Alkalihalophilus pseudofirmus: one gene and its partner. Each later gene encodes a partner of the first gene's protein in a complex. Links are inferred from orthologs where the notes say so. Each region holds a gene or a part of one and is shown in the gene's direction. Other genes may lie near its edges.

What was found.
Region 2: the proteins of uvrB (region 1) and pcrA are in contact, whole or in part, in a crystal structure (PDB 7EGT), measured with the Thermus thermophilus proteins. The link is inferred for Alkalihalophilus pseudofirmus from one-to-one orthologs. Residues at the interface, in WP_096411307.1 of Thermus thermophilus: Glu23, Leu25, Arg26, Asp27, Gly28, Glu29, Arg30, Phe31, Arg55, Glu326, Asp327, Phe328, Glu379, Ser382, Gln383, His398, Gly400, Arg401; in WP_096412145.1 of Thermus thermophilus: His654, Arg656, Phe657, Gln666, Asp668, Glu669, Lys680, Arg681, Leu682, Ser683, Lys685, Tyr686, Ala687.

Annotation. Positions count from the first base shown.
Region 1 is NZ_CP117835.1:3,563,252-3,578,277, reverse strand. What follows is about bases 8,710-11,692. They hold uvrB (excinuclease ABC subunit UvrB), read left to right. Parts: upstream 8,710-9,204; coding sequence 9,205-11,181; downstream 11,182-11,692. Other genes in these bases: uvrA (excinuclease ABC subunit UvrA), read left to right, coding at 11,187-11,692; PQ478_RS18825 (DUF2198 family protein), read left to right, coding at 8,819-9,043; PQ478_RS18830 (PDZ domain-containing protein), read left to right, coding at 8,710-8,783. Also shown: nitrite reductase large subunit NirB, read left to right, coding at 1-1,124; assimilatory nitrate reductase catalytic subunit NasC, read left to right, coding at 1,191-3,329; PQ478_RS18840 (NarK family nitrate/nitrite MFS transporter), read right to left, coding at 3,386-4,909; PQ478_RS18835 (S41 family peptidase), read left to right, coding at 5,349-6,812; more of PQ478_RS18830, read left to right, coding at 7,593-8,709; more of uvrA, read left to right, coding at 11,693-14,072; PQ478_RS18810 (DUF4097 family beta strand repeat-containing protein), read left to right, coding at 14,214-15,026. UniProt on the Escherichia coli protein: The UvrABC repair system catalyzes the recognition and processing of DNA lesions. A damage recognition complex composed of 2 UvrA and 2 UvrB subunits scans DNA for abnormalities.
Region 2 is NZ_CP117835.1:394,349-409,381, forward strand. The notes cover bases 6,213-9,202. They hold pcrA (DNA helicase PcrA), read left to right. Parts: upstream 6,213-6,588; coding sequence 6,589-8,817; downstream 8,818-9,202. Other genes in these bases: pcrB (heptaprenylglyceryl phosphate synthase), read left to right, coding at 6,213-6,486; ligA (NAD-dependent DNA ligase LigA), read left to right, coding at 8,833-9,202. Also shown: PQ478_RS02110 (ribonucleoside-diphosphate reductase subunit alpha), read left to right, coding at 727-2,898; PQ478_RS02115 (ribonucleotide-diphosphate reductase subunit beta), read left to right, coding at 2,913-3,947; PQ478_RS02120 (hypothetical protein), read left to right, coding at 3,934-4,542; PQ478_RS02125 (bile acid:sodium symporter family protein), read left to right, coding at 4,616-5,587; more of pcrB, read left to right, coding at 5,800-6,212; more of ligA, read left to right, coding at 9,203-10,839; PQ478_RS02145 (CamS family sex pheromone protein), read left to right, coding at 10,876-12,057; PQ478_RS02150 (BMP family lipoprotein), read left to right, coding at 12,447-13,568; PQ478_RS02155 (ABC transporter ATP-binding protein), read left to right, coding at 13,786-15,033. UniProt on the Escherichia coli protein: A helicase with DNA-dependent ATPase activity. Unwinds DNA duplexes with 3'-5' polarity. Translocates on single-stranded DNA with 3'-5' polarity. Initiates unwinding more efficiently from a nicked substrate than double-stranded DNA.

The DNA of each region.
Region 1 (15,026 bases):
TAACTACAATGGAAGGTACAGCGATTGTTTGTAACTGTAATGGGGTTTCAAAAGGAGAAATAATTGAAGCTGCTCAAAAACAGGCGTTAACAACAATTGAGGAAGTGAAAAAGTGTACGAAGGCTTCTAGTGCATGCGGCGGATGCAGACCCTTGGTTGGTGATTTATTGATATACATGCAAAGTGATACGTTTAAAGAAGTAAAAGAAGAACGTTCCTTATGTTCTTGTACTTCATTAACAGATGAGGAAGTAGTAACAAAGATGCAAATGCTGCAGCTTGACTCTTTTGAAGAAGTCACCTCTAGGCTGGGCTGGTCAAATAAAGAAGGATGTTCACAATGTGTTGCGGCGATCGATTATTATGTGAGAATGCTTAACCCTGGCTATAATCAGGTGGAAAAATCACTAGTTTTTTTTGATCACTCTAATGCGGTAAGGCAAAATGATGGATCTTACATCATTTCCCCACAAATGAATGGAGGGTTCACAAATGCAAACCAACTAAGAAGAGTCGCAGATTTAATGGAAGAATACCTTATTCCACAAGCTTTCATAACAGAAGAACAAAGACTTTCATTACTAGGTGCTCCTGAAGATGCTCTATATGCAATATATAAGGAAACCGACCTTCCATTAATGAGGAAAGATGCAAATATAGTTCAAGTGATTAATTTATGCAAGGAGAATCATAATTGTACATGTACAAAGCAGGAAGTTTTCGAATTAGCTATAAAAATGGATCAAATAATTAGTGATGTTAAGACGCCCCATCGTATAAAAGTCAGGATGTCTGGCTGTTTAAATAATAAAACAAGAATTGGATTAGAGGATATAGGGATTGTTCGCTCTGATCTTGGTTGGGAAATTTATGTAGGTGGACTGTGTTTAAATGAGTTTAAGGATGAACAGCTGCTATATGTAGCCAATTCTGAAAATGAAGTCCTAGAAATAGTACTATGTCTGATTGAATATTATCGCCAAACCGCGAGATATAGTGAACGGCTTTTTGAGTGGGTGGACCGAATGAACCTTTTACATGTACGGGAGATTTTAATAGATAACGAGCTGCGGACAGAATTACAAGAAAATTCAGAACTTAAAAGTGGATACGTAGGTAACTAAGGGAAGGTATCAGTTACAGCGTGCACTTTACAATAACTATAATACATTTTGAAGGAATGATCGTAGATGACTGAACTTTTATTACGTTATTTTAGAAAAAAGCAAAAAGAGGCCGAAACTGAAAAGATATACGATACTCAATGTCCTTTCTGTAGTATGCAGTGTAAAATGCAGCTGATTGAGCAATCGACAGTTACACGCAAAAAATATCAAACAATTGCTAAGAATAATCCAACGTCAGAAGGGCGCCTTTGTATAAAAGGGTTACATGCACATCAACATGCCCTACATAAAGATCGAATAAAAACACCATTATTAAATGTAGACGGGGAATTCCAGGAAATCTCATGGGAGGATGCTCTTAAACTAATTAAAGAGAAGTTCACAGCCATTCAATCCTTCCATGGGAAAAATGCTCTTTCTGTTTATGGCAGTGCAACCATTACAAATGAAGAAGCCTATCTGCTTGGCAAGTTTGCACGTGTTGCTCTTCAAACTAAATATATCGACTATAATGGTCGTCTCTGTATGTCATCAGCAGCCTCAGCCGCGGCTCGGACGTTTGGAATGGATCGTGGTTTTACCAATAGCATAAAGGAGATTGAAGGTACAAGATGTATCATATTAGCAGGAACTAATATTGCTGAATGCCAGCCAACGATGATGCCTTACTTTGAAAGAGCAAAAGAGAATGGCTGCTTTATCATAGCGATTGACCCAAGAGAGACGATGACAACAAAACTAGCAGATGTCCACTTGAAGGTAAAACCTGGGATGGATGCAGCATTAGCAAATGGATTATTAAAGGTTATTATTGAAAAAGGACTAATAGACAACTCATTTATAGAACAAAGGGTAGCTGGTTTTGATGAAGTGAAAAACCATGTAGCTTCCCTTGACCTTGAAGAGATTGCAAGGTTAACAGGTGTTGAGAGCAAACTAATCGAGCAAGCTGCTACTGTGTTTGGAAAAGAAGAAACAGGCATGATTTTTACAGCAAGAGGAATTGAGCAGCAAACAGATGGTTCGATCTCAGTAAGGAATTTCTTGAATATTCTTTTGACTACTGGAAAGATTGGTAAAGCTTATTCAGGGTTTGGAGCTGTTACAGGTCAGGGCAATGGTCAAGGCGCTAGAGAACACGGCCAAAAAGCAGATCAGCTTCCAGGCTACAGATCAATTGAAAATGAAGAGCACCGTAAGTACGTGGCAAACATCTGGGGAGTTAAAGAGGAGGATTTACCTCGCAAGGGGGTCTCAGCTTTTGAGATGTTTGAAAAAATGGATGAAGGCGACATAAAAGGTTTGTTTCTTATGTGTTCAAACCCAATAGTATCCAATCCTAGCTCTGCTTTTGTGAAACAAGCTATAGGGAAGTTAGACTTCTTCGTAGCTGTAGATATGTTTATTTCAGAAACAGCCCGCTTAGCCGATTTGATATTACCTGCAACTTCTTATTTAGAAACCTCAGGCACAATGACAAATGTTGAGGGCAGAGTGACTTTAAGGGAGGCGAGCTTTCCATTATGGGCAAATGCTAAGCATGATTGGCAAATTATTTGCGAAGTGGCTCAAACACTTGGATATGGTGACTATTTTTCTTATAGTACTTCTGAAGAGATCTTTGAAGAATTAAAGGAAGCTAGCAAAGGTGGAATAGCTGATTACTCTGGGATTACGTATGATCGTCTTAGAAAGGAAAAAGGAATATTATGGCCTTGTACAGACGAGCTGCATCCTGGCACAGAACGATTATTTGAAAAAAGTTTTGCCCATTCTGACGGGAAAGCAAAAATGATTCCCGTCCCTAATAAAGCAGAAGTTGAAAAGGAAGCACCATCAGAAGAGTTTCCTTTGTATTTAACAACAGGAAGAGTAATGTCTCACTATTTAACAGGTGTTCAAACACGTAAGAGCTCTAGTCTTGCTGCACGAGAATTTGAGTCTTTCATGGAGATTCACCCAGTAACGGCGAAGAAATATAATATTAACGACCAAGCTTTGGTTAAAATTGAGTCAAAACGAGGAAATATTATAGTTAGGAGCAGGTTGAGCGATTCAATTCGTGAAGATACAGTCTTTGTGCCGTTTCACTGGGAAGAAACCCAAAATGTAAATCAATTAATCTCAAAAAAACTAGATCCTACTTGCAGAATGCCAGGGTTTAAGGTTAGTGCAGTGAGAATACGTTCAGTTACAACATGATAAAACAATCTATTAAAAACCGCTCTCAGATTTGCTTTGAGAGCGGTTTTTAACGACTATAAAGCTTTTCTTTTAAGCTCTTTTCCATTGATTATTTGAGGAATTTCTTCTTCTTCTCCTGATGTTAATTCATCTGAGGAAAGATAGTATTCCTCACTAAATGAATTTTTAGGTTCTTCTAGTGTAAAGAAGCAAATAATAAAGCTGGCTAATGCCCCTGTGGCAAGGATAAAAAAGAATTGTTGAGGCGTTACAAAAGTGTAAAGAGTTAAGTAAATAGTAGCCCCAACGTTTCCGTATGCTCCAGCCATTCCTGCTATTTGACCTGTTACTCTCTTTTTAATCATGGGAATCACGGCAAAGGTAGCTCCTTCTGCACCCTGGATAAACATTGAAGTTAAGACGGTAATGGCAACAGCAAATATAAGCGGCCAGTTAGAGTCCATAAAACCCATTCCAAAAAGACCGAGGGTGATTCCAAACATGTAAATAAGCATAACTTTTCTTCTGCTGCCCATTCGATCAGATAGTATTCCGCCAAGAGGTCTAGCTAACAAGTTAACAAAGGCGAATGAGGCTGCTATTAGTCCTGCTTGAGAGGCAGAGAGAGAAAAGGTTAATTGAAAAAACATCGGAAGCATTGAAACGATGGCTAATTCAGCACCGAAATTAGCAAAGTAAGTACTGTTTAGTGCACCGACATTTTTAAAGTTATAGCGGTCATCCTCAGGTACTCCTTTTTTCAAGATAGGTATATTCACTTTTAAAATCATAAAAATTTGATAGACAAGTGTGATGCCTATTACTGCATACACAAGATAAAGAGCCGTATCTGAGATGAAACCAAGGTTTGCTAGTCGCCACGCACTAAGGGCCAATGCTCCACCAAGAGGTAACGTCCAGAAAATTAATTGAACGAGATCCCCCCAGGTGCTTACTTCTAAAGCTCCAGTTCTTTTAGGTCTAATAAACTCTTTTCCATCTGGAGTATCTTTAACATTAAAGTAATAAATGAATCCATAAACAAAACAGATGACTCCTGTGAAAGCTAATGCATATCTCCATCCTTCATCTCCACCTAATAGAGTAAGGGCGAACCAAGGAAGAAGCATAGCAGCTACTGCTGAACCGAAATTTCCCCAGCCTCCATAAATACCTTCTGCAAATCCAATACTTTTTGGAGGGAACCATTCGGCAACCATTCTAATTCCAATTACGAAACTTGCACCAATACTTCCAAGCACTAAACGGGCGATCATTAATTGTGCCCAACTATCTCCAAAAGCAAATACGATAGCGGGAAAGGACATTATAATCAGTAAGGCTGAATAGACCTTTCTAGGACCATATTTATCTAATAACGTACCAATAATAACGCGTGCAGGTATGGTTAAAGCAACATTACAAATGCCAAGCGCAGCAATATGCTGAGGTGTTAACCAGTCCATTGTTTCAAGCATTGTTGTTGCAAGAGGCGCCATATTATACCAAGTGAAAAAGGATATAAAGAAAGCGAACCATGTAAAATGCAATACCTTGATTTTTTCATTCTTGAATCTGAAGAGCTCAGTTACAGTCATTTAACTAGTCCTCCTAAAAGTAGGTTTATTCGCTAAGTATGTTTATACATTAAAAAAATATAATTGTCAGAATATTCGGCAGGAAATGTCACATAGTTTCTATCCATTTTTATTTGTAAAGGAATTCGCAATCGTTCTTTGACAATCTTTCATACTATAAACACTCATCCTCTTTTGACTTACGAAACGTCCTTGTTTAAAATGGAAGTATTAGATAGAAACGACATAAAACGTACAAGCCACACATAAGATGAAGGTAAAGTAGGGCATTGCACATGCGCGTGTAATGCCTTTTATTGCACATGAAAGAGTGTTCGGGGAAATTAATGCACGCATACCGCTCAACATATGCGTTTTTTCTTGAAATGTTTTGCAAAATCGTAACAAACAAGATAATCAATCGGCCCTTGTGGTTTGAGGTCAAGTGGGAGTGGTGAGGATGAATAGCAAGAAATTGCTTCTCATACTAGTCGCTGTAGTGGCGATCGGCTTAGGAAGTATCTTTTTATTTACAGGCTCATTTGCATTAGAAGGAAATGAGAGGGCGTCAACAACTGATCCAGATAATCAGCCTGCAGAAGAGGTTCAGCTAGAGGATATTGAATCACTTGAGAAGATTGCGAAGACATTCGCCATTATTCAAGAGCAATATGTAGAAGATGTGAGTGAAGAAGAGTTGATTCAAGGGGCCATTGAAGGAATGCTTGATACGTTAGATGACCCTTATTCAGTGTATATGGATCAAGAAACGGCAAACCAATTTGTCGAGTCATTAGGTTCAAGCTTTGAAGGGATCGGAGCAGAGGTGAGCATGACAGACGGCACGGTGACAATTGTTGCCCCGTTCCGTGAGTCACCGGCAGAACAAGCAGGTCTTCAGCCAAACGATAAAATTATTGAAATTGACGGAGAGTCAACAGACGGTTTATCGCTTTATGAAGCCGTGTTGAAGATCCGCGGAGAAAAAGGAACAACTGTAACGCTTACAGTAGACCGTGCAGGAGCAAGCGAATTTTTAACGATTCCGGTTGTACGAGATGATATTCCAATTGAAACAGTAAGAGTCAGCACGATTGAGCGTGACGGGAAAACGATCGGAATGCTCGACATTACCTCGTTCTCTGTTGATACAGCTGAACGTTTTGAAGAGGGTTTGGCGGAATTAGAAGCACAAGGTATTGATGGACTATTAATTGATGTTCGCGGAAATCCGGGTGGCTACTTAGATAGCGTGGAAAAAATCGGTAAGCTGATTATTCCTGGTGGAGAACCAATTGTTCAAATTCAAGATCGTGCAGGAGAGCGTGTTCGTTACGTATCTTCATTAGATGAGAGAAAGCCGTATCCGATTGTCGGTTTAACAGACCGCTCAAGCGCATCAGCATCAGAGATTTTATCAGCTGCTTTAATTGAAGCAGGTGATTACGATGTAGTCGGTGAGACGACATTTGGTAAGGGGACAGTACAGCAAACAATTCAACTTGGTGACGGAAGTGAATTGAAGCTCTCCTTATTCAAATGGCTGACATCAGCTGGGAATGATATCAATGGTGAAGGGGTCGAACCTACTGTTGAAGTGAAGCAGCCAGATTATTTCTATTCTGCACCTCTAACAGGGGATGAGACACTGACGCTTGATATGATGAACGAACAGATCCGTAGTGCTCAAACAATGCTTAAAGGACTTGGTCATGAGCCTGGCCGCACAGATGGGTATTATGATGAACAGACCGAGCAAGCTGTTCGTGCGTTCCAAAAAGCACAAGGGCTGAGTGAAACAGGTGAAATTGACGAAGAAACAGCAGGCACATTGCAGCAGCTCATCGTTGATGAAGTCCGCGATGAGTCTAATGACAAGCAGCTGCAAACAGCGATTGAGTTAATTTTGAAACAAGCGAATTAATGACGAAGAGGCTTGGATGAAACGAAGTCTCTAACTGGGCCCTTATGGTGTACTTTTTAGTACTGATAAGGGCCTTTTTTATGGAGAATTCAACCTCGTTTTTAAGTTCATGGGTTAGAGCGGACTCGCCGCTCCTGAAATATGCTTCGCTTTTCGCGGTGAGCTGCTGAGCCTCCTCGGGCTTTAGCCCTGTGGGATCTCAGCCCTGCTCTAGGCACCGCAGAAGTCTTCGCATATTTCATCCGCTAGGTTATTGCATTGAGTAATCCTTATGCGGGGCCATTAAGTTGTAGTTCGGTTCAATTTATAAAAGGGCATACATCCATTGGTTTATTTTCTAAGATGATTGATCAGTTGTTTGAATAGGAGCACTATATAACCTCCTCGCTCCGTTGATTGGAGCGGAGGGGACTCGACTCCTGCCGGAAGTGCGTGGCCATGGGAGACCCCACAAGAGTGAAACGATGAGGAGGCTCCCGGACCGCCCGCGGAAAGCAATTGCCTGCAGCGGAAATCAACAATTATTGCAGGTAGGGCGCTTTAGTAGCTTTAGGTGCGTGGCCATGGTGATCCCGTATGAGTGAAGCTATAGGTATGCTCCCGGTCAGCCTGTGGAAAGCGTGTGCTTGCAGCAGAGATCAACAAATGCTGTCAGGGGGAGCTGTTCACCCTCTTCTTTGTAGGAAATTATCAAAAATCACAATTTCTCATAGATCCTTTATCTCTTTTCCCCTTATATAATGTAGAATAGAGAGAAAGAGTTCTGGAGGCGTTAGATGTATGATGATCGACATTCTGAAAAGCTTGGGACTTACGATTGGCTCATTTTTCGCCAACCCCATCTTGTACATAGGATTATTTGTGATTTTTTTAATTGCGCATCGCCGCGTTCAAAAAGAACGGGTAGCATTTCATACGCGTGTGACAGATAAGATTGCTGACTTTGTCATACCGTTCTTGCCAGCATTATTGATCGGTCTTCTTATTTCAGCCGCAACGCTTGGAATCGGAATTGTGATCACGATGGAAGTGGTTTTTGTCATGATTGCGGCTTCGATTGTGATGGTATTAACTACATCAGTCAGGTGGATGTCACCTTCTTATATTATCGGCCTGACACTTTTAGCTGTGGCGTTTGCACCCGTATTTACTGAGGTTAGTATGCTGCAAAATATCGCTGCTTTTCTGAGCGGCTTCCCGCTGCATTATATAGCTGTTATTCTTGCTCTGTTAGCAATTGGGGAAGGACTCCTTATTTACCGTAATGGAGATGTGTATACATCGCCTGGTGTTGAACGAAGTAAACGCGGTAAATGGGTAGGATTTCAAGAGGCTAAACGATTATGGATTGTTCCGGTCTTCTTCTTTGTACCGACAGGAATCATTCCTGGCTTTGAGTATTGGCCGGTATTCTCTTTAGGTGAGACAAGCTTTCAGCCGATCCTGTTCCCTGTCCTAGTAGGGTTTGGCCAGCGTGTTCGTTCCGCTCTTCCGAAAGAGCCTATTAAGATGATGGGCATGCGAGTGGCAGGGCTTGGGGTGTTTTTAGGCATTCTTGCAGCAGCGAGTTATTGGTATCCGTTTGTAGCAGTACTGGCTGCTTCCCTTGCGATCATTTTACGGGAAGTATTATGGATGCTTGCCAAGGCTCGTGATGAGGCAGGTCCATCATTTTACGGCTCAAGGGATAAAGGCTGCGTCATTTTAGGGGTGATCCCAAATAGTCCTGCAACCAAAATGAAACTGCAAGTAGGAGAGACAATAGTTAAAGTGAATGGTCAAACCGTCCATGATGAGAACAGTTTCTATGAGGCGCTTCAGCTTAATGCTGCTGCCTTCTGTAAAATAGATGTGCTTGATCATTCCGGGGAAGTTCGATTTACCCAAGGGGCCCTTTATGACGGAGAACATCATCAGCTAGGCGTATTATTAGTAAAGCAAGACTATCAATTGCAAGATTCGGTGGTTTAAGCTTGAGATAAAGTAAAGGAGAAATCGTATAGAGCATGTCAGAAATATTATTAGCACTGTTCGCCCCGTTCTTGCTAATGGTCATCACCACAAGAGTAACCTTTAGTTTGGTCGGAGCAAGTATTGTCACATGGATGGTCATTCTGTCTGTCATCAGTGTGTATGATAAACCTTGGTGGCTTTTGCTGATCGCCATCCCATCATTTGCAGCAGGAGTTCTTATCGCTAAAAAAGTATTAATCAAACGTCCAGGTATGTAGCAGAGAGTCGAGAAATCGGCTCTCTTTCTTTATTTAAATACTACACAGTTTCAAATTTAAGGAAAATAAATGGGGACGTACGTTCTTATTATTTGCTTTTAACCTAGCTGGTTGTGATATACTATTGCTAAGAGATCATAGGTTCGTGAGGAGGTTTTTTGGTGGATCAGACATTTGAACTTAACTCGCCTTATCAACCAGATGGCGATCAACCCGCTGCGATTAAAGAGATTGTAGCAGGGATAAAAGAAGGAAGAAAGCATCAGACTTTGCTTGGTGCAACAGGTACAGGTAAGACATTTACGATGTCTAATGTTATACAAGAAGTAAACAAGCCCACATTAATTATCGCCCATAATAAAACTCTTGCAGGCCAGCTTTATAGTGAGTTTAAAGAGTTCTTCCCAAACAATGCTGTAGAGTATTTTGTCAGCTATTATGATTATTACCAGCCAGAAGCTTACGTCCCTAGTTCTGATACGTATATTGAAAAAGATGCAAGTATAAATGAAGAAATAGATAAACTTAGACACTCGGCTACAAGTGCGCTTTTTGAGAGGAAAGACGTCATCATTATTGCCAGTGTCTCTTGTATTTACGGCTTAGGTTCGCCTGAGGAGTACCGCGACTTAGTCGTGTCTCTTAGAACTGGAATGGAGCTGGACCGTAATGCTTTATTGCGTAATTTAGTAGACATTCAATATGACCGAAATGATGTCAATTTCACGCGTGGTACGTTCCGAGTTCGCGGCGATGTCGTAGAAATTTTTCCGGCATCTCGTGATGAACAATGTATTCGTGTGGAGTTTTTTGGTGATGAAATAGACCGGATGACAGAAGTAGATGCGCTGACAGGTGAAATCAAAGGCGAGCGAAATCATGTAGCCATTTTCCCGGCATCCCACTTCGTTACCCGTGAAGCAAAGCTTAAAAAAGCGATTGCTAATATCGAAATAGAACTTGAAGAACAGCTGAAGAAAATGCATGAGGAAGGGAAGCTTCTAGAAGCGCAGCGTCTTGAACAGCGAACGCGCTACGATTTAGAGATGATGGCTGAAATGGGTTTTTGTTCAGGAATTGAGAACTACTCACGTCACTTAACATTGCGCGAAGCAGGGGCTACCCCTTACACGCTGATTGACTTCTTTCCTGAAGACTTTTTACTGATTGTCGATGAGTCTCATGTTACACTTCCGCAAGTTCGGGGAATGTATAACGGAGACAGGGCTAGAAAAGAAGTACTCGTTAATCACGGATTCCGTCTGCCTTCAGCGCTCGATAACCGGCCTTTAAAATTCGATGAGTTTGAAAAGAAGGTTTCCCAAAGCGTCTACGTTTCAGCGACACCAGGTCCGTATGAACTTGAACACACGCCGGAAATGGTTGAGCAGATTATTCGTCCGACAGGCTTACTCGACCCAACCATTGACGTGCGCCCGATCGAAGGCCAGATTGATGATATGATCGGCGAAATTAATGCTAGAGTTGAGAAAAATGAACGAGTGCTTGTCACGACACTGACGAAAAAAATGTCTGAGGATTTAACGGATTACTTAAAAGAGATCGGCATTAAAGTACGTTATCTCCACTCAGAGATTAAGACGCTTGAACGAATCGAAATTATTCGTCAGCTGCGGATGGGAACGTTTGATGTGTTAGTCGGCATTAACTTGCTGCGTGAAGGGCTTGATATTCCTGAGGTGTCTCTTGTTGCGATACTCGATGCTGATAAGGAAGGGTTCTTGCGTGCAGAACGTTCATTGATTCAAACGATAGGACGTGCTGCTCGTAACTCTAATGGTCATGTCATTATGTATGCAGATAAGATGACTAAATCGATGCAGATCGCCATTGATGAAACGGCAAGACGCCGCAGCATTCAAGAAGAATATAATGAAAAGCATGGCATCACCCCTAAAACGATTCAAAAGAAAATTCCAGAGGTGATCCAGGCAACAATTGTATCGGATGAAGACGGCGAAACAACAGCCGCACCGAAGACGAAGTTAAGCAAGAAAGATAAAGAAGCGATGATCGAACGAATGGAAAAAGAAATGAAGGATGCTGCCCGCGAATTAAATTTTGAGCGTGCTGCAGAGCTTCGTGATTTATTATTAGAGCTAAAAGCGGAAGGGTGAACAGGATGGCATTAGAAGAAATCGTCGTAAAAGGAGCTCGCTCACATAACTTAAAAAATATTGACGTGACGATTCCGCGCGACAAGCTTGTCGTATTAACAGGCTTATCAGGCTCAGGTAAATCTTCACTTGCCTTTGATACGATTTATGCAGAAGGGCAAAGAAGATATGTTGAATCCCTTTCTGCCTATGCTCGTCAATTTTTAGGGCAGATGGATAAACCTGATGTTGATGCAATTGAAGGCCTTTCACCAGCTATCTCAATTGATCAGAAAACAACAAGCCGCAATCCAAGATCTACTGTCGGTACAGTAACAGAAATCCATGATTATCTGCGGCTTTTATATGCACGTATCGGAAAACCAGTTTGTCCCAAGCACGGGATTGAAATCTCTTCGCAGACGATTCAGCAAATGGTGGACCGCCTTATTGAATATCCAGAGCGGACGAAAATGCAAATTCTAGCACCGCTCGTATCAGGGCGGAAAGGAACGCATGTGAAGGTGCTTGAAGACATTAAGAAGCAAGGCTTTGTCCGTGTGCGTGTTAACGGAGAGATGCGTGAAGCAGCCGAGGAAATTGAGCTGGAAAAGAATAAAAAGCACAGCATTGAAGTCGTTATTGACCGAATTGTGATCAAAGAGGGCATTCATACTCGTTTAGCTGACTCACTTGAAACGGCGCTGCAATTAGCAGACGGACGTGTACTTGTTGATGTAATTGGTGAAGAAGAGCTGCTCTTCAGCCAGCATCATGCATGCCCTGAGTGCGGCTTTTCGATCTCAGAACTTGAGCCGCGGATGTTCTCGTTTAACAGTCCATACGGCGCGTGTCCAACATGTGATGGACTTGGTTCAAAGCTTGAAGTGGACTTAGAGCTTGTGGTTCCTGACAGATCAAAAACACTTCGTGAGCATGCAATCGCAGCCTGGGAGCCGACGAGTTCACAGTATTATCCGCAGCTCTTAGCGGCAGCTGCTGATCACTACGGGATTGATCTCGATCAGCCGGTGGAACAAATACCTGAAGCTTTATTTGATAAAGTGCTCCATGGAAGCGGACGAGAGAAGATCTTCTTCCGATATGAAAATGAATTCGGACAAGTGAGAGAAAATGAGATTGTTTTTGAAGGGGTAGCGAACAATATTTCACGCCGCTATCATGAGACAAGCTCTGATTATATCCGTGATCAAATGGAAACGTATATGACGCATAAGCATTGTCCTAGCTGTAAGGGCTACCGTTTAAAGAAGGAAGCTCTAGCTGTAAAGATTAATGGAACACATATTGGTGAGGTTTCCTCTCTTTCAGTAAAAGAAGCGAAAGAGTTTTTTGAAAACCTAGAACTGAGTGAGAAGGATTATGCAATTGCTCGCCTTATTCTAAAAGAAATTAATGACCGTATCGGTTTTTTGATAAATGTTGGGCTCGACTATTTATCTCTATCGCGTGCAGCGGGTACCTTATCAGGCGGTGAGGCGCAGCGTATTCGTCTGGCCACCCAAATTGGATCATCGTTAATGGGTGTTCTCTACATTCTTGATGAACCGTCGATTGGTCTTCATCAACGTGATAATGACCGCTTAATTCAAACGCTTGAACATATGCGGAATCTTGGAAACACCCTGATTGTGGTTGAGCATGATGAGGATACGATGATGGCAGCTGACTATATTATTGATATTGGTCCAGGTGCAGGCGTTCACGGCGGACAGATTACGGCACAAGGGACGCCAGAAGAGATTATGAAAGATAAAGAGTCACTTACAGGCCAGTATTTATCCGGTGAAAAATTTATTCCGCTGCCAACAGAACGCAGAAATTCTGACGGGCGCTCATTTACTGTGAAAAAAGCAAGCGAAAATAACTTGAAAAATGTTTCGGTTACATTTCCTCTCGGGCTATTTATGGCCGTAACAGGCGTTTCAGGCTCAGGAAAAAGTACCCTTATTAACGAGATTGTGTATAAATCGTTGGCTCAAAAGCTTCATCGTGCGAAGGACAAGCCAGGGAAACATAAAGAAATTGCTGATATCGATGAAATTGATAAAGTTATTGATATTGACCAGTCGCCGATCGGCCGTACACCTCGTTCAAATCCGGCCACGTATACGGGAGTGTTTGATGATATCCGCGATGTGTTTGCGATGACAAACGAGGCAAAAGTGCGCGGATATAAGAAAGGCCGCTTCAGCTTTAATGTGAAAGGCGGCCGCTGTGAGGCTTGCCGCGGAGATGGGATTATTAAAATTGAGATGCATTTCCTGCCTGATGTATATGTGCCTTGTGAAGTGTGCGAAGGGAAACGTTATAACCGTGAAACACTTGAAATTAAGTACAAAGGAAAGACAATTTCTGATGTGCTTGAAATGACGGTGGAAGAGAGTGTAGAATTCTTTGCTAACATCCCGAAAATTAAGCGGAAGGTTCAGACCTTGGTCGATGTTGGGCTTGGCTACATTAAACTTGGCCAGCCGGCAACGACTTTATCAGGAGGGGAAGCGCAGCGTGTGAAACTTGCTTCTCAGCTTCATCGTCGTGCGACAGGCAGAACATTATATATTTTAGATGAACCAACAACAGGGCTGCATGTGGATGATATTGACCGTTTATTAAAAGTGTTGCAGCGACTTGTCGATAATGGGGATACAGTCCTTGTTATTGAACATAATTTAGATGTGATTAAAACGGTGGACCATATTATTGATCTAGGACCTGAAGGCGGGGACAAAGGCGGTCAAATTGTCGCTGAAGGGACACCAGAGCAAGTGGCTGAAACAAAAGCTTCTTATACCGGCCGCTATTTAAAGCCGATACTAGAGCGTGATCGTAAACGGATGGAAAATCAAATGAAGGATCAAATGGAAGAAAAAGAGTTACAAAAAAGCTAAAAGATGAAACATGATCGCAGGATCATCCGTAATACAATAGAAGATGACAACAGAAAAGGTGCGTGCTTTTAGTGCGTACCTTTTCTACTAAGTATTATAGAAAATCTGACATGAGCTACATTAATTAAGGAGGCTTTAACGATGGAAGAGCGGAAAATGATTTTGAAGATGATCGAGGATGGTAAAATTACAGCTGAAGAGGGCATTAAGCTTTTAGAAGCGATGGATACGAAAGCAGAACCTGAACAAAGGCGTGCTGAGCCAGCTTCTCTAATAACAGATGTGAATTGGGATGAGGGAGAAGAGTATAAGAAGCGCAACCGACAATCCTCTTCTGCTGAAAATCGATTTGCAAGCTTCATTGATACGGCACTCCAGAAAATTAAAGACTTTGATTTAGACTTTAACTTTGGTTCTTCTGTTGTGGTGGACCACATTTTCCAGCATCGTGACCTAGCACCTGCTAATGTGGACATTTCACTTGAAAACGGGTCGATTACCTTTGTTCCTTGGGAAGAGCCAGATGTTCGAATTGAATGTCAGGCACGTGTTTACCGCGTGAAAGATTCCGAGGAGGCACGTCGTGTGTTCTTGCAGGAAGCGACGTTTCGCGTGAACGATCAAAAAGTATTATTCCATACCAAGGTGAAATCAATGAAAGTACAAGCGACTGTCTATGTTCCTAAAACAACGTTTGAACACCTTAAGCTCTATACGTTTAACGGCCAAATAAAAGGGGAACAGATTCATGTCGATACATTTGATGTAAATACATTAAACGGAGCGATTTCTTTTAAATCCATCAAAGCGAAAAAGATTATGGCAGAAACCGTAAACGGGGCAATTGAACTTGAGCATCAGGAGTCCGATCTCGTGGATGTAAAAACGGTCAACGGAAGCATTACGTTATCTGGAAAAGCTCAGGATGTGGATGCGGAGACAGTTAACGGTGGC
Region 2 (15,033 bases), 3.2 Mb from region 1 along the record:
TAGTCCCTCCTGGCATTATTTGTTTACCTCCGCTGAAGGCGCACGCTTTCCGCGGGCGGCCCGGGAGCTCAGCAGCTCACCGCGGAAAGCGAAGCATATTTCAGCAGCGGCGAGCCCGCTATACGCCATGTTTAAAGCATTTCAAGCTTTGAAGCTATACAATACTCCGATAACATACGCTTATTTTCCAGTTCTATTTATATGTGAATCATTCCCCCAATCTCCTAACCACCTGACCACCCAGCCGCCTAACACCTACAAAAATATAATCCTTGCATTCTACCCCTGATATCGTTTAATCTATCAATATATCGTATTAGTAATCATAACTAACAACTATATATTGTTTTTGTGGAATGTTGGTGCTGCTAGGCAGCTTAATAGGGAATCTGGTGAAAATCCAGAACTGTCCCCGCAACTGTAAGTGTGGATGAAATGAGACAACCACTGTATAAGAGAGCTGAAAGGTGCTTATACGGGAAGGCTCAGAGTAAAGAGAAGCACAAGTCAGGAGACCTGCCATCATTTCTCAGTCAGCTATCTTCGGGGGATGAGAAGTGAGACGGCAGCGGCTAGATTTGTGCGTTTTTGCAAGGTGCATTCTAGCTCGATTAAGGTATGCAAATGACCAAGTCCGTTTTACGCTCTATTTCTCAAACCTGAGAGATAGGGCGTTTTTTATTTGCAAATGAAATGTACATAGCTGAATGAAGGAGTGTGGGACAAATGAAGATAAACGTAAAAGAGAAAAAAGATAACCCGCTAGATGTGCAGGTAGATCTTGATTGGTTAGAGCAAACGTCGCATCTAACATGGGAAAAACGTGCAGCACATGCTTTAAATGAACTATCTGTGGAGGAGCCGCATTGGACTTATGTGGCAGCTGCTTGTTATATCAACCATTTGAGAGAACAAATAGCAGCACAACGAGGGGTAGAACCAAGAGTGCTTAGTGCAAGTTTTCCGGAGTATCTTAAAACGCAGATTGAAAAGGGAATCTATGATGAAAGATTAGGCTCGTATTCAACGGAAGAATTATACGAACTCGCATTAACGCTTGAACCGGCAAGAGATCAAAAGTTTACGTATATAGGCATTAAAACATTAGCAGACCGCTACCTGGCAAAGGCCTTTAATGATCAAATCGTAGAGCTGCCGCAAGAGCGCTGGATGGTTATAGCAATGACTCTAATGTCAGAAGAGAATAGAGGGTCCCGGCTTGAATTGGTAAAGGAAGCCTATTGGGCGCTCTCACATTTATATATGACAGTCGCTACACCGACAATGAGTAATGCCGGCAAAGCGGGAGGCCAGCTCTCAAGCTGCTTTATCGATACGGTGGAAGACGATCTAAGGTCGATTTTCGATAGCTGTACCGATGCGGCAACTGTGAGTAAGAACGGCGGCGGGCTTGGTATGTATTTAGGGAAGATTCGTGCAAGAGGTTCATCGATTCGTGGATTTAAAAATGTTTCCTCAGGCGTTATTCCTTGGATGAAGCAGCTAAATAACGTAGCTGTCAGCGTAGACCAGCTTGGCCAGAGGCAAGGCGCTATAGCGGTATACCTGGATGTTTGGCATAAAGATATCTTTGCTTTTCTCGATGCGAAATTAAATAACGGGGACGAGCGTCAAAGAACTCATGATCTCTTTACAGCTGTATCTTTGCCAGATCTATTTATGGAGGCTGTTGAGAAGAGAGATACTTGGTATTTGTTTGACCCCCATGAAGTTCGGATGAAAATGGGATTCTCTCTTGAAGATTTTTATGATGAGAAAAAAGGAAATGGAGAGTTCCGTAAAAGGTACGAGCAATGTGCAGCGAATGATGAACTGTCGCGTACAGAAATTCCAGCGATCGAAGTTATGAAACGAATTATGCTCTCTCAGCTTGAAACAGGAAGCCCGTTTATGTTCTACAGGGATACAGCAAACAGGCTGAATCCAAACAAGCATAAAGGAATGATTTACGGCTCTAATTTGTGTACTGAAATTATGCAGAATATGAGTGCGACAACCGTTGTGGAAGAAACACTTGAGGACGATACGATTTCGATTAAGAAGCAGCCGGGAGATTATGTGGTCTGTAATTTAAGCTCATTGTCGCTGGCTCAAGTATTTTCAGATGATGTGGTAGAAAGGGTCGTGAAGATTCAAGTAAGGATGCTAGATAATGTGATTGATCAAAATTCAATCGGCGTAAAACAAGCAGAGAAAACGAACAAACTGTACAGAGCGATCGGCCTTGGTACGTACGGATGGCATCATCACTTGGCGAAGCGAGGGATCGCTTGGGAGAGTGAGGAATCTGTTAAGGAAGTGGAGCGTGTATATGAGCGGATTAATCAAGCGGCGATTAAAGCTAGTGCAGAATTAGCGGCTGAAAAAGGTGCCTATCCGCATTATGAAGGGTCTGATTGGCAAACGGGCGAGTTCTTTAGTGAACGTGGATACGAAGGCGCAGAATGGGATGAGATTCGTTCGTTCATTTCAAAGCATGGCATGAGAAACGGGTACGTGATGGCTGTGGCACCAAATGCAACGACTTCTCTTATTGCTGGTTCTACTGCTTCTATTGATCCTTTGTTCCAAAAATATTACGTGGAAGAGAAGAAAAATTATCGTATTCCTGTTGTGGCGCCTGACCTCAACTCTCGGACCACTTGGTATTATAAGCCGGCTCACCTAGTTGACCAAACATGGAGCATCCGTCAAAATGCGGCTCGTCAGCGTCATGTCGACCAAGGAATTTCATTTAATCTATATGTTCCAAACAACGTCAAAGCAAAAGAGCTCCTTGATCTACATTTGCTTGCATGGAAAGAAGGGCTAAAGACAACGTATTACGTTCGCTCAACGTCGCTTTCAGTAGATGACTGTGAAAGCTGTTCAAGTTAAGAGGAGGAAATGAAATGACACTTCAAAAAAGAAAACTTTATAATCCACACGCCCCGAATGCTTCAACAGGAATTATTAATGGGGAAAGTTCAAATGTATTGAATTGGGATGATGTACGGTTCAGCTGGGCTTATCCTCTCTATAAAAACATGCTCGCTAATTTCTGGACGCCTTTTGAAATTAATATGAGCCATGATGCCAAGCAGTTTCAGAATCTAACAGAAACAGAACAAGAGGCCTTTAAAAAGATTATCGGCCTTCTTGCTTTCCTAGATAGTGTACAAACGGATTATTCATTAAAGGTAGCTGATTACTTAACAGATTCATCGCTTGTTGCATTAATGAGTGTGCTGTCATTTCAAGAGGTCGTTCATAACCAGAGCTATTCCTATGTGCTCTCAAGTCTTGTACCAAAAGCGACGCAGGATGAGATTTTCGATTACTGGAAAAATGATCCTGTCCTAAAAGAGAGAAATGAATTTATTGTAGATGGGTACGAGGAATTTGCAGATAACCCTACACCAGATACATTGGCAAGATCGATTGTTTACGATGTGATCTTAGAAGGAGTTAATTTTTATTCAGGCTTTGCCTTCTTCTACAACCTCGCCCGACACCAGAAGATGGTGTCTACTTCAACGATGATTAATTATATTAACCGTGATGAACAGCTTCATGTGTATTTATTTACGAATGTATTTAAAGAATTACTTGAAGAGCATCCTGAATTAAACAATAGAGAGATGGAATCCTTCGTCAAACAGTCGCTAACGACGGCAGTGGAGCTTGAATTGAAATGGTTCAACTATATCATCGGTGAGCAGATTGAAGGCGTAACCTCTGATGAGATGGAGTCCTATTTAAAATTCATTGCAAATAAAAGAGCAAAGCAGCTCGGCTACGATCATATTTTTCCTGAGCATTGTACAAATGTATTTAAATGGATTAAGGCTTACGAGGATGTAAATGCGGCAAAAAGTGATTTCTTTGAACAAAAATCACGACAATATGCGAAAGTTTCAAGTGACAACGGCTTTGATGAACTCTAAAAACAAGACGGTATCTGTAACAGCTGACCGCCCCCTCGTCGGGAAGCTGTTGCAGAAATACCGGTTTCACAATGGGCTAGGGCAATTCAGGCTGCCAAGTGAACAGCAGCTAGCGATGCTGAATGCCTTTCAAACATTGGATGTGAATCTAGCCTTAGCTTATACAGAAGAGTTAATTGTGGGCTATGCGCTGATTTTATCGCCTGAGCCATATGAACGTTGGGTGAAAATGAAAGAGATACGTGTATTAGGTGTGGTTGAGGTGGCGCCTCCGTATAGAAACCAGCAGGCGGCAAGTTCATTATTAACAGCCTTACTCGATCAAGGCGACTATGAGAAGAATATCCTTATATCACTAGAATACCGGTGGCACTGGGATTTGGATTCTCTTAATGGTGATAGTGCTCTATACAAAAAGCTTCTCCAAAAGCTGCTGATGAAAGGAGGTTTTGAAGAGGTGTTGACCAATGAACCTGACATTATGAATTATCATGATAACTTCATGATGGTCCGATTTGGAAGAGATGTATCCAGTGAAATTGTTAAGCGCTTTCTTGAGTTAAGCGGAAATCCAATATCAAATATTGTCAGATAATTTCACCAAATAAGGTTGCATTCACCTTCTTTTAAAGTTAGAATTGTTTAAATATTTGAAAAGGAGGGGTTCGATGCAACCGGTTGGAAAGATCGAAAAAATTGGTTTGTGGATGAGTAAGTATTTTGCTCTTATTATTATTTTATGTAGTTTTATTGCGTTTTCTGCACCGCAGTTATTTACTTGGATCGCCCCTCATATCACGCTTCTCTTAGGTGTGATTATGTTTGGAATGGGTCTTACGATGAGAGCTGTCGACTTTAGTGTTGTCGCTAAGAAGCCGGTACCTGTAGTGATTGGTGTGATTGCTCAATTTTTGATTATGCCATTAGTTGCTTATGCGATTGCTGTATTACTGCAGCTTCCGCCTGAACTTGCAGTAGGATTAATTCTTGTCGGCGCCTGTCCTGGCGGTACCGCCTCTAATGTTATGGTGTACCTAGCTAAAGGGGACCTGCCAGTTTCTGTTGCTATGACGTCTATTTCAACGCTGCTAGCGCCGTTATTAACACCGGCTATTTTATTGCTGTTAGCAGGACAATGGCTTCCTGTAAATGCTGGTGCAATGTTTCAATCTATTATTCAGGTGATCATTATCCCTATTGCTCTTGGCTTGCTTGCAAGACGCTTCTTCCCGAAAGCTGTGGAGAGCAGTGTGAAGACGTTGCCGATTATTTCCATTGCAGCAATCTTAGCAATCGTACTCGCGGTTGTCGGGGTAAACCAAGCGAATATTGCTCAAACAGGTTTACTCGTCTTTTTAGCTGTAATGCTTCATAATAGCTTCGGATTATTCCTTGGATATGTAACAGCTAAATTATGCGGACTCGATGAAGCCAAACGCAGAGCGATCTCCATTGAAGTCGGGATGCAAAACTCTGGGCTCGGGGCATCGCTTGCGGCAGCTCATTTCTCGCCGCTCGCGGCTCTGCCAAGCGCTATTTTCTCTGTTTGGCATAATGTATCTGGACCAGCGCTAGTCTCAATCTGGTCTAGAAAGAAAAATGGAAGTGAGCAAGAAGCAGAAGCGAAACAAGCAGGGTAGTCAATCTCTATAAAATGAAAAAGCTTTCTCCCTTGACTTAGAAAGTATGGGAGGGAGCTTTTTGTTTATTTGGGAGACTGAGTGTTTGGTTTAGGTTCCTATTGCCGGGCGACAAGGGGCTTGGATTTTGATATAATGACGTTCAGAATCACAAGATAAGCATAGCGAACCCTGCTGCATAGAAGAGGGTAGATTATAGGAGTTGAAGATTCATGCTTGAATTTAAGGAATGGAAGCATGTGTTTAAATTAGATCCAAATAAAGAAATAAATGATGAAGAATTAGAAGCCATTTGTGAATCAGGTACAGATGGCTTAATTATTGGCGGGACTGATGGGGTGACATTGGATAACACGTTGCAGCTGTTAGCTCGTGTACGACGTTACTCTGTGTCGGCTGCTCTTGAAATCTCAAATCTTGAAGCAATCACACCTGGATTTGACTATTATTTTATCCCGTCTGTGATGAACAGCCAGAACGTTGACTGGATACAAGGACTGCATCATCAAGCGATCAAAGAGTACGGAGCAATCATGAACTGGGACGAGATTGTGATGGAAGGGTATTGCATTTTAAATCCCGAGGCCAAAGCTGCTAAAGTGACAGAAGCAAATACGGACATTGATGTAGAAGACGTGTTGGCTTATGCAAGAATGGCTGAGAACCTCTACCGTTTTCCCATCTTCTATATTGAATACAGCGGGACATACGGAGATCCTTCTTTGGTGCACCAGGTGAAAAACGTATTAAATGAAACGAAGCTCGTCTACGGCGGTGGCATTAACTCACTAAAAGAGGCACAAGAGATGGCTGAAGCAGCGGATATGATTGTTGTAGGAAATATCATTTATGAAGATTTAAAGGCTGCATTAGAAACAGTTAAAGCAACGAAATCTTAATAGAATGTACATTAAAAGCAGAAGTCGGCTGGACATTCGATTGCATCAACTGGTAAGGCATTGTAGACTATAAACTAAGAACATTTGTTTGGTGGTGGAAGTATGCAAGAAAAGATCATAGAAAAAATGCTCTCAGGCTTAAATCCTGAGCAGAGACAAGCAACAACTCATACGGAAGGTCCGTTATTACTAATGGCTGGCGCGGGAAGTGGAAAGACACGGGTTCTTACCCATCGCATCGCTTATTTGCTGCGTGAAAAAGCAATTGCGCCGTGGAACGTACTAGCGATTACATTTACAAATAAAGCTGCACGAGAAATGAAAGATCGTGTGGCAAAACTTGTTGGACCGGTAGCTGAAGATATTTGGATTTCTACCTTTCACTCGATGTGTGTCCGTATTTTGCGTCGTGATATTGACCGCATCGGCTACAACCGTAATTTCACAATTCTAGATTCCTCAGATCAATTATCTGTTATAAAGCAAATTCTAAAAAACAAGAACATTGATCCTAAGAAATTTGATCCAAGAAGCATCCTTGGAACAATGAGCGGCTGGAAAAATGAATTAAAGAAGCCTGATGACTGCATGAGTCAAGCAACGGGACCATATGATCAAACGGCAGCTGAAGTATATGTGGAGTACCAAAAACAATTAAAGAAAAATCACGCCTTAGATTTTGATGATCTTATCATGAAGACGATCGAGCTGTTCAAGCTTGTACCAGAGGTTTTAGAATTCTATCAACGCAAGTTTCAGTACATCTTGGTAGATGAGTATCAAGATACGAATAAAGCACAGTATATGCTTGTCCGAATGCTTAGTGATAAATATGAAAATATCTGCGTTGTCGGGGATTCCGATCAGTCGATCTATCGCTGGAGGGGGGCGGATATTGCTAATATCTTATCCTTTGAAGAAGATTACCCGGATGCGACCGTAATTTTACTAGAGCAGAATTACCGCTCAACCAAAATGATTTTAAATGCAGCAAATAAAGTAATTGAGAACAACTTTAACCGTAAACCGAAAAATCTATGGACAGAAAATGACGACGGCCCGAAGATTGGTTACTACGGGGCAGATACGGAGCAATCGGAAGCACAGTTTGTAGTCGAGAAGATCCGTGAAGCAACGAGAAGCGGGGAGCACACTAACTCAGATATTGCGATTCTCTACCGAACTAATGCTCAGTCACGTGTAATTGAGGAATATTTTGTGAAGTCTAATATTGAGTACAACATCGTCGGCGGCACTAAGTTCTATGATCGTAAAGAAATTAAAGATGTTCTTGCGTATCTGCGTCTTATTGCCAACCCTGACGATGATATCAGCTTGCAGCGGATTATTAACGTTCCAAAACGAGGCATAGGTGCGACAACTGTTGATAAAATTGGAGCGTATGCTGTTGAACAAGGCCTTTCTCTATTTGCTGCCTTGCAGGAAATTGAGCAGGTAGGCCTGACAGCACGTACGGTCGGCAAATTAAAAGACTTTAGAGATCAACTTTCTCACTGGATTCAAATGCAGGAGTATTTATCTGTGACTGAGTTAGTCGAGGAACTGCTAGAGAAGACAGGCTACCGTGATATGCTCCGCAACGAACAATCGATCGAGGCACAGAGCCGTCTTGAGAATATTGATGAGTTTATAACGGTTACGAATGAATTTGAAAAATCAAATGATGATAAATCATTAGTAGCATTCTTAACAGATCTTGCGCTTGTCGCAGATATTGACAAGCTTGACGATGAAAATGAAGGAAAACCTAAGGATGCGATCACGCTTATGACTCTGCATTCTGCAAAGGGGCTGGAGTTCCCGCTAGTATTCTTGATTGGTATGGAAGAAGGGATCTTCCCGCATAGCCGCTCGCTTTTTGAGGCAGAAGAAATGGAAGAAGAGCGCCGCCTTGCCTATGTAGGGATTACGAGAGCTGAAAAGCAGCTTTATATAACGAATGCAAGGATGCGGACCTTATATGGTAAGACAAATACAAACCCGCCGTCTCGTTTTATTTCAGAGATTCCAGAAGAGTGTCTTGAACAAGTGAACGAGGATAAACCAACACCGGCTTGGATGAAAGCGTCACGCGGTACAGCCTCTGCTCCAGCAGCAAAACCTAAAGTGCGTGCATCTGTATCGACTTCAACGGGCGGTGATCAATTTGCTTGGGCTGTTGGAGATAAAGCAGAGCACAAAAAATGGGGAGTAGGGACCGTTGTCAGCATCAAAGGTGAAGGCGAAGCTGTTGAGCTTGATATTGCTTTCCCTCAGCCTACTGGTGTGAAGCGTTTATTTGCTAAGTTTGCCCCAATTACTAAGCAATAGGGAAGGAAGAAGAGTATGGACCGACAAGAGGCAGAAAAGCGTGTGCAAACGCTGCGAGAGAAATTAGAAGAGTATGGCTATCACTATTATGTTCTTGACCAGCCGCTTGTAACGGATGCCGAATATGATCAGCTAATGCAAGAGTTGATTGCTCTAGAAGGAGAGCATCCAGAATTAGTGAGTGAGGATTCTCCGTCCGTGCGTATAGGCGGGGAACCTCTTCCTTTCTTTGAAAAAGTAGAACATCAAATTCCGATGCTCAGTCTTGGAAATGCCTTCAATGATCAAGACCTGCGTGACTTTGACCGCCGTGTGCGCGAGCGTGTAGGCGATAATGTAACGTATAGCTGCGAACTAAAAATTGATGGACTGGCTGTCTCACTCACGTATGAGAATGGGAAGTTCGTCCGCGGAGCAACTCGCGGAGACGGAACAATCGGTGAAGATATTACGAATAATTTAAAAACGATTCCTGCGATTCCGTTAAAGCTGAAGCAAGAAGCAAGTCTTGAAGTGCGCGGAGAGGCGTACATGCCGAAGAAATCGTTTGAAGCATTAAATGAAGCGAAAAGCGAGGCGGGGGAAGAGAAATTTGCTAACCCTCGTAACGCAGCGGCCGGATCTTTGCGCCAATTAGATCCTAAAATTGCGGCGAAAAGGAACTTGTCGATCTTTATTTATGCGATCGGTAACGCAGAAGGCCAAGACCTTGCTTCTCATCACGAAGGCCTCGCTTACCTAAAAGAGCTTGGATTTAAAGTCAATAATGAAAGCAAGCACTGTCCGACAATTGAAGAAGTCATTGAGTATACAAATGAGTGGTTAGATAAACGTGCAGATCTCCCTTATGAAATTGACGGGATTGTCATCAAGGTTGATTCCATCGAACAACAAAAAGAGCTTGGATTTACAGCGAAAAGCCCTAGATGGGCAACTGCGTTTAAATTTCCAGCAGAAGAAGTCGTAACAATTCTTCGTGATATCGAGCTTAGTGTAGGCAGAACAGGGGTTGTGACACCGACGGCTATTCTTGATCCGGTTGTTGTAGCTGGTACAACAGTTAAGCGCGCATCCTTACATAATGAGGACTTGATCCGTGAGAAGGATGTGAAGCTTGGAGATACAGTGATCGTGAAAAAAGCAGGCGACATTATTCCTGAAGTAGTGAATGTGCTGACGGACCGCCGTGACGGCAGAGAGAGGGACTTCAGCATGCCTACTCATTGCCCGGAATGTGAAAGCGAGCTAGTTCGTTTAGAAGGGGAAGTGGCACTTCGCTGCATTAATCCTGAATGTCCGGCACAAATTCGTGAAGGCTTAATTCATTTTGTTTCAAGACAAGCGATGAATATTGATGGATTGGGAGAAAAGGTCATTGCTCAATTATTTGATCATAAATTAATTCACACCGTCGCAGATCTCTATCAATTAGATCGTTCTGAGCTGTTAAAGCTTGAACGTATGGGGGAGAAGTCTGTTGATAATTTACTGAAGGCGATCGAAGCTTCAAAAGAGAACTCGCTTGAAAAGCTGTTGTTTGGCCTGGGGGTTCGTTTTGTCGGCTCAAAGGCAGCAAAGACGCTTGCGATGGAATTTGAATCAATTGAAGCGATTATCGAAGCAGATGAAGCGGCCCTGGTCGCTGTAAACGAAATCGGCGAGAAAATGGCGGCATCCATTGTGCGCTTTTTTGAAACAGATGAAGTAAAAGAGTTAATCAAACGTTTGCAATCATATGGGGTAAATACGAGTTATAAGGGACCTAAGCCAGTTAGTGGTACGGAGGCTGCTGAAAGCCCGTTTGCCAATAAAACAGTTGTATTAACAGGGAAGCTTTATGAGATGACACGTGATGAAGCGAAAGAAAAAATTGAAACACTTGGTGGAAAAGTCACTGGCAGTGTTAGTAAGAAGACTGATATAGTGATTGCAGGCGAAGATGCCGGCTCAAAGAAAAAGAAAGCCGAAGAGCTAGGAATTGAGATTTGGGATGAGGCTGCATTGTTAAAAGGGCTTACGTAGTCTTTTTTAGTGCAGGTGTAGAGGAGGAAAGTTACAATGGTAAGACGTTTGGGGCTGGTCTCCTTAACGGGACTATTGTTTTTAACGGGGTGTTTCCCGATGTTTCAGCAAGAACCCGATGAAGTCGTTGTAGAAGAATCGCAGCAAGAAGAACAGGTGGTAGATATTGTTCCACGTGTGTCAACACCTGAGAATTACTACCAAAGTGTGCTTTATGATGGATCATATTTACACGGCCAGTCTAGAGGTTTTGGTAATGCGGTCGTTTACAACCGCTTAGACCTTGATAACTTAGAAATGGGGCTTACGCAAATTGCGAAAGAGCAGTTTGATCCAGAAAACTATTTCTTTCGTGAAGGACAGTTTATTAATAGAAATGAGATTAACAGCTGGTTAATGCGTTATGACCAAGTAGAAAATCAACAAGGGTTAAACCCAGAGCTTGGCGAAGGGGAGACCTTACGTGAACAAGAGGAGAATCAGCCTCGTTATTTATCACATATTTTAGAGCATAATTATTTAGTTAGAAGTGAACAGGGGAATTATGAACTTGGCGGTATCGTTATTGGCCTATCTATGAATAGTGTTTATAACTTCAGGGTAGAAGATGAGCAAGGGCGCTACTATTTCTATGAAACACCAATCAGCCAGGAGAAAATGGAAGAAGAGGGGCAGCGTATCGCTGACTTAATCGTGCAAAGGCTGCGTGATCCTAACCGCGAAGATGGCGTGTTTGACAGGGTACCGATTACAGTAGCGTTATTCCGCGAGCAGCCTCGTCAATCCACCATTCCAGGAAACTATTTTATGCAGGCAACGGCACAGCCAGGGGAAGGCCTTGAGCGGTGGCAGCGCATGAATGAACGGTATTATTTGTTCCCATCAAGTGCTGCTAATGAAGATGTAAGCAATGATGCAGCTTCTTTCGGTCAAATTAAAGATGATATACAAAGCTTCTTTGATACGTATGTCGGGGTAGTTGGCCGCGGCTACTACGTGGATAATCAATTGCAGGAATTAACGATTGAGGTGCCGCTGCGTTTTCAAGGGAAGGCTGAGATTGTAGCATTAACTCAATATGCGGCAGATGTGATCAACCAGCGTATTAACAATCAAAATGTAAAAGTGAATTTATATGTGACCTCAGTTGGCGGACAGCAAGAAAGTATGGTTGTCCGAAATCCGGGTGAGGAACCATTTATTCATGTATTTGAGTAAATCGTGTATAAATGAATCATTCGAAGACTCCTTATGTAAGGGGTCTTTTTTTACTATAAAGACACTCTATATCTATTTATTACCATATAGATAACACATTGAATTCGCTTTCTCGGATAAAGTGTGTCAAAAACCTGTGAACAATGAAAAAAAGTATTTATTATTGTCTAAGATCATGATATATTTATGACGTTTGGTGATGGTTGTTCACAGAGATAAGAAGTCTGATGTCTTACCAACGCCAAGCCTGCAAGATAGCGCTTACAAAATAGATGGACAAGCAGGGTGAAAGCGGGTATGATCGTTCTTAGGTCATGGCTAAATAATCCTGTTAATATGCCATACTAATTTGTGTGCTCTCATGCAAACATTTATAAGGGGGAAATAAAATGAAAAAGTGGTTACGTACATTATCACTGTCTGTTGCTGCCGCTGTTGCTCTTGCTGCTTGTGGATCAGGTGATACTGCAGAAGAAACACCTGCTGATGGTGGGGATGACTCATCTGAAGAAGCAGTTGAAGCTGGAGATTTTAAAGTAGCAATGGTTACAGATGTTGGGGGAATTGATGATAAATCATTTAACCAATCAGCTTGGGAAGGTTTATCTGCATTTGGTGAAGAAGTTGGACTTGAAGAAGGAACTGGCTACCGTTACCTTCAATCACAAACAATGGATGATTTCGAGCCAAACTTACGTAACTTAGTTCGTGAAGATGCTGACCTTGTATGGGGTATTGGTTTCTTAATGGAAGATGCGATTCGTACAATTGCTGAGCAAGTTGAAGATGCGCAGCTTGCTATTGTAGATACAGTGGTTCTTGATGCTGAAGAAAAGACGTATGACAACATTGCTAACGTAACATTTAAAGAGCATGAAGGTTCTTTCCTTGTTGGTGTTATTGCTGGTCTTCAAACAGAAGGCGATAAAGTAGGTTTCATCGGCGGAGTTGAAAGTGGTCTAATCAAGAAGTTCGAAAATGGATTCAAAGCTGGTGTTAAAGCAGTAAATCCAGATGCTGAAATCCTAGTTCAATATGCAGAGAGCTTTAACGATGCATCTCGTGGTTCTCAAATCGCAAACACAATGTACAGCCAAGGCGCTGACATCATCTATCACGCTGCAGGCGGAACTGGTAACGGATTATTCACAGAAGCAATCAACCGTGCACGTAACGGAGAAAATGTTTGGGCAATCGGTGTTGACCGTGACCAACACGAAGAAGGCGAATACGGCGATGGTCAATCTGTCACTCTTACTTCAATGGTTAAACGTGTAGATACTGCTGTTGCAATCGTTTCTGAGCAAACAATGAATGGAGACTTCCCTGGCGGCGAAATTCTAGAGTATGGTCTTGAAGAAGATGCTGTAGGTATTGCTCCTTCTACAGATAACGTTTCTGAAGAAGCTTTATCTGCTGTTGAAGATTACAAAGGACAAATTCAATCAGGTGATATCAGCGTACCTCAAACAGATGATGAGTACGAAGAGTACCTAAACGGCTTAGAATAAGCAACGATATAGTTATACAGAAGCAAAGGCTAGTATTACACTAGCCTTTGTTTTACCTTAAAGAGTCAGATGGTATGAAATGACAATCTCTTAGTACGAAGGGACAATGACGGATTGCTGTTTGCCCAATCCATCATTGCCTCTTTTTTGGCTAAACGATCAAACATGCAATCAGCGATTAACATACCTTCTCTTAAATATGTAAGGAGTGAATCCAATGAGTTATGTTATTGAGATGAATAACATCCGTAAAGAGTTTCCTGGCATTGTAGCCAATGATAATATTACACTCCAGCTTAAAAAGGGTGAGATTCATGCCTTACTTGGTGAAAATGGAGCTGGAAAATCAACACTGATGAACGTGCTGTTCGGCTTATATCAACCTGAGCGCGGGGAAATTCGCGTACATGGTGAAAAAGTTGAAATTACAGACCCTAACATTGCCAATCGTCTTGGAATTGGAATGGTGCATCAGCACTTTATGTTAGTAGATAAATTTACAGTTACTGAAAATATTGTGATGGGAAATGAACCGACTAAATTTGGAGTCGTTAATATTAAAAAGGCTGCAAAAGAAGTTAAAGCGATCTCAGAGCGTTATGGTCTTTCGGTCGATCCTCATGCGAAGATTGAAGACATTTCAGTCGGAATGCAGCAGCGTGTAGAAATTTTGAAAACGCTGTACCGCGGCGCTGATATCCTTATCTTTGATGAGCCGACAGCTGTCTTGACCCCTCAAGAAATTCAAGAGCTGATTGGAATTATGAAGACCCTTGTAGCAGAAGGGAAGTCAATTATTTTAATTACTCATAAGCTTAAAGAAATTATGGCTGTATGTGATCGTTGTACGGTTATCCGCCGTGGTAAGGGGATTGGAACAGTTGAAGTAAGTGAAACAGATCAGGATAAGCTTGCTGCTATGATGGTAGGACGCGAAGTTAATTTTAAAGTGGATAAAACACCAGCAGCTCCTAAAGAAACAGTGCTTTCTGTAACAGACTTAACTGTTAAAGATTCACGCGGTGTGGATGCTGTAAAATCCCTTAACCTTGAAATTAAAGCTGGAGAGATTGTCGGTCTTGCCGGGGTAGATGGAAACGGGCAATCTGAATTTATTGAAGCCATTGCGGGCTTGCGTAAAGCCGATAAGGGCTCAATCAAATTGAACAACAAAGAGTTAGTTGGCCTAAAACCACGTAAGGTAACAGAGTCTGGAATCGGGCATATTCCTGAAGATCGCCATAAGCACGGGTTAGTCCTTGATTTTGCGATTGGTGAAAATATTGTTTTGCAAACATATTACCAAAAGCCTTACTCAAAAAATACCGTATTAAATTATCCAGAAATTTATAAGAAGGCGAAAGAATTAATTGAAGACTTTGATGTTAGAACGCCTTCAGAATACACACCGGCACGTGCGCTTTCGGGCGGTAATCAGCAAAAAGCAATTATTGCTCGTGAAGTA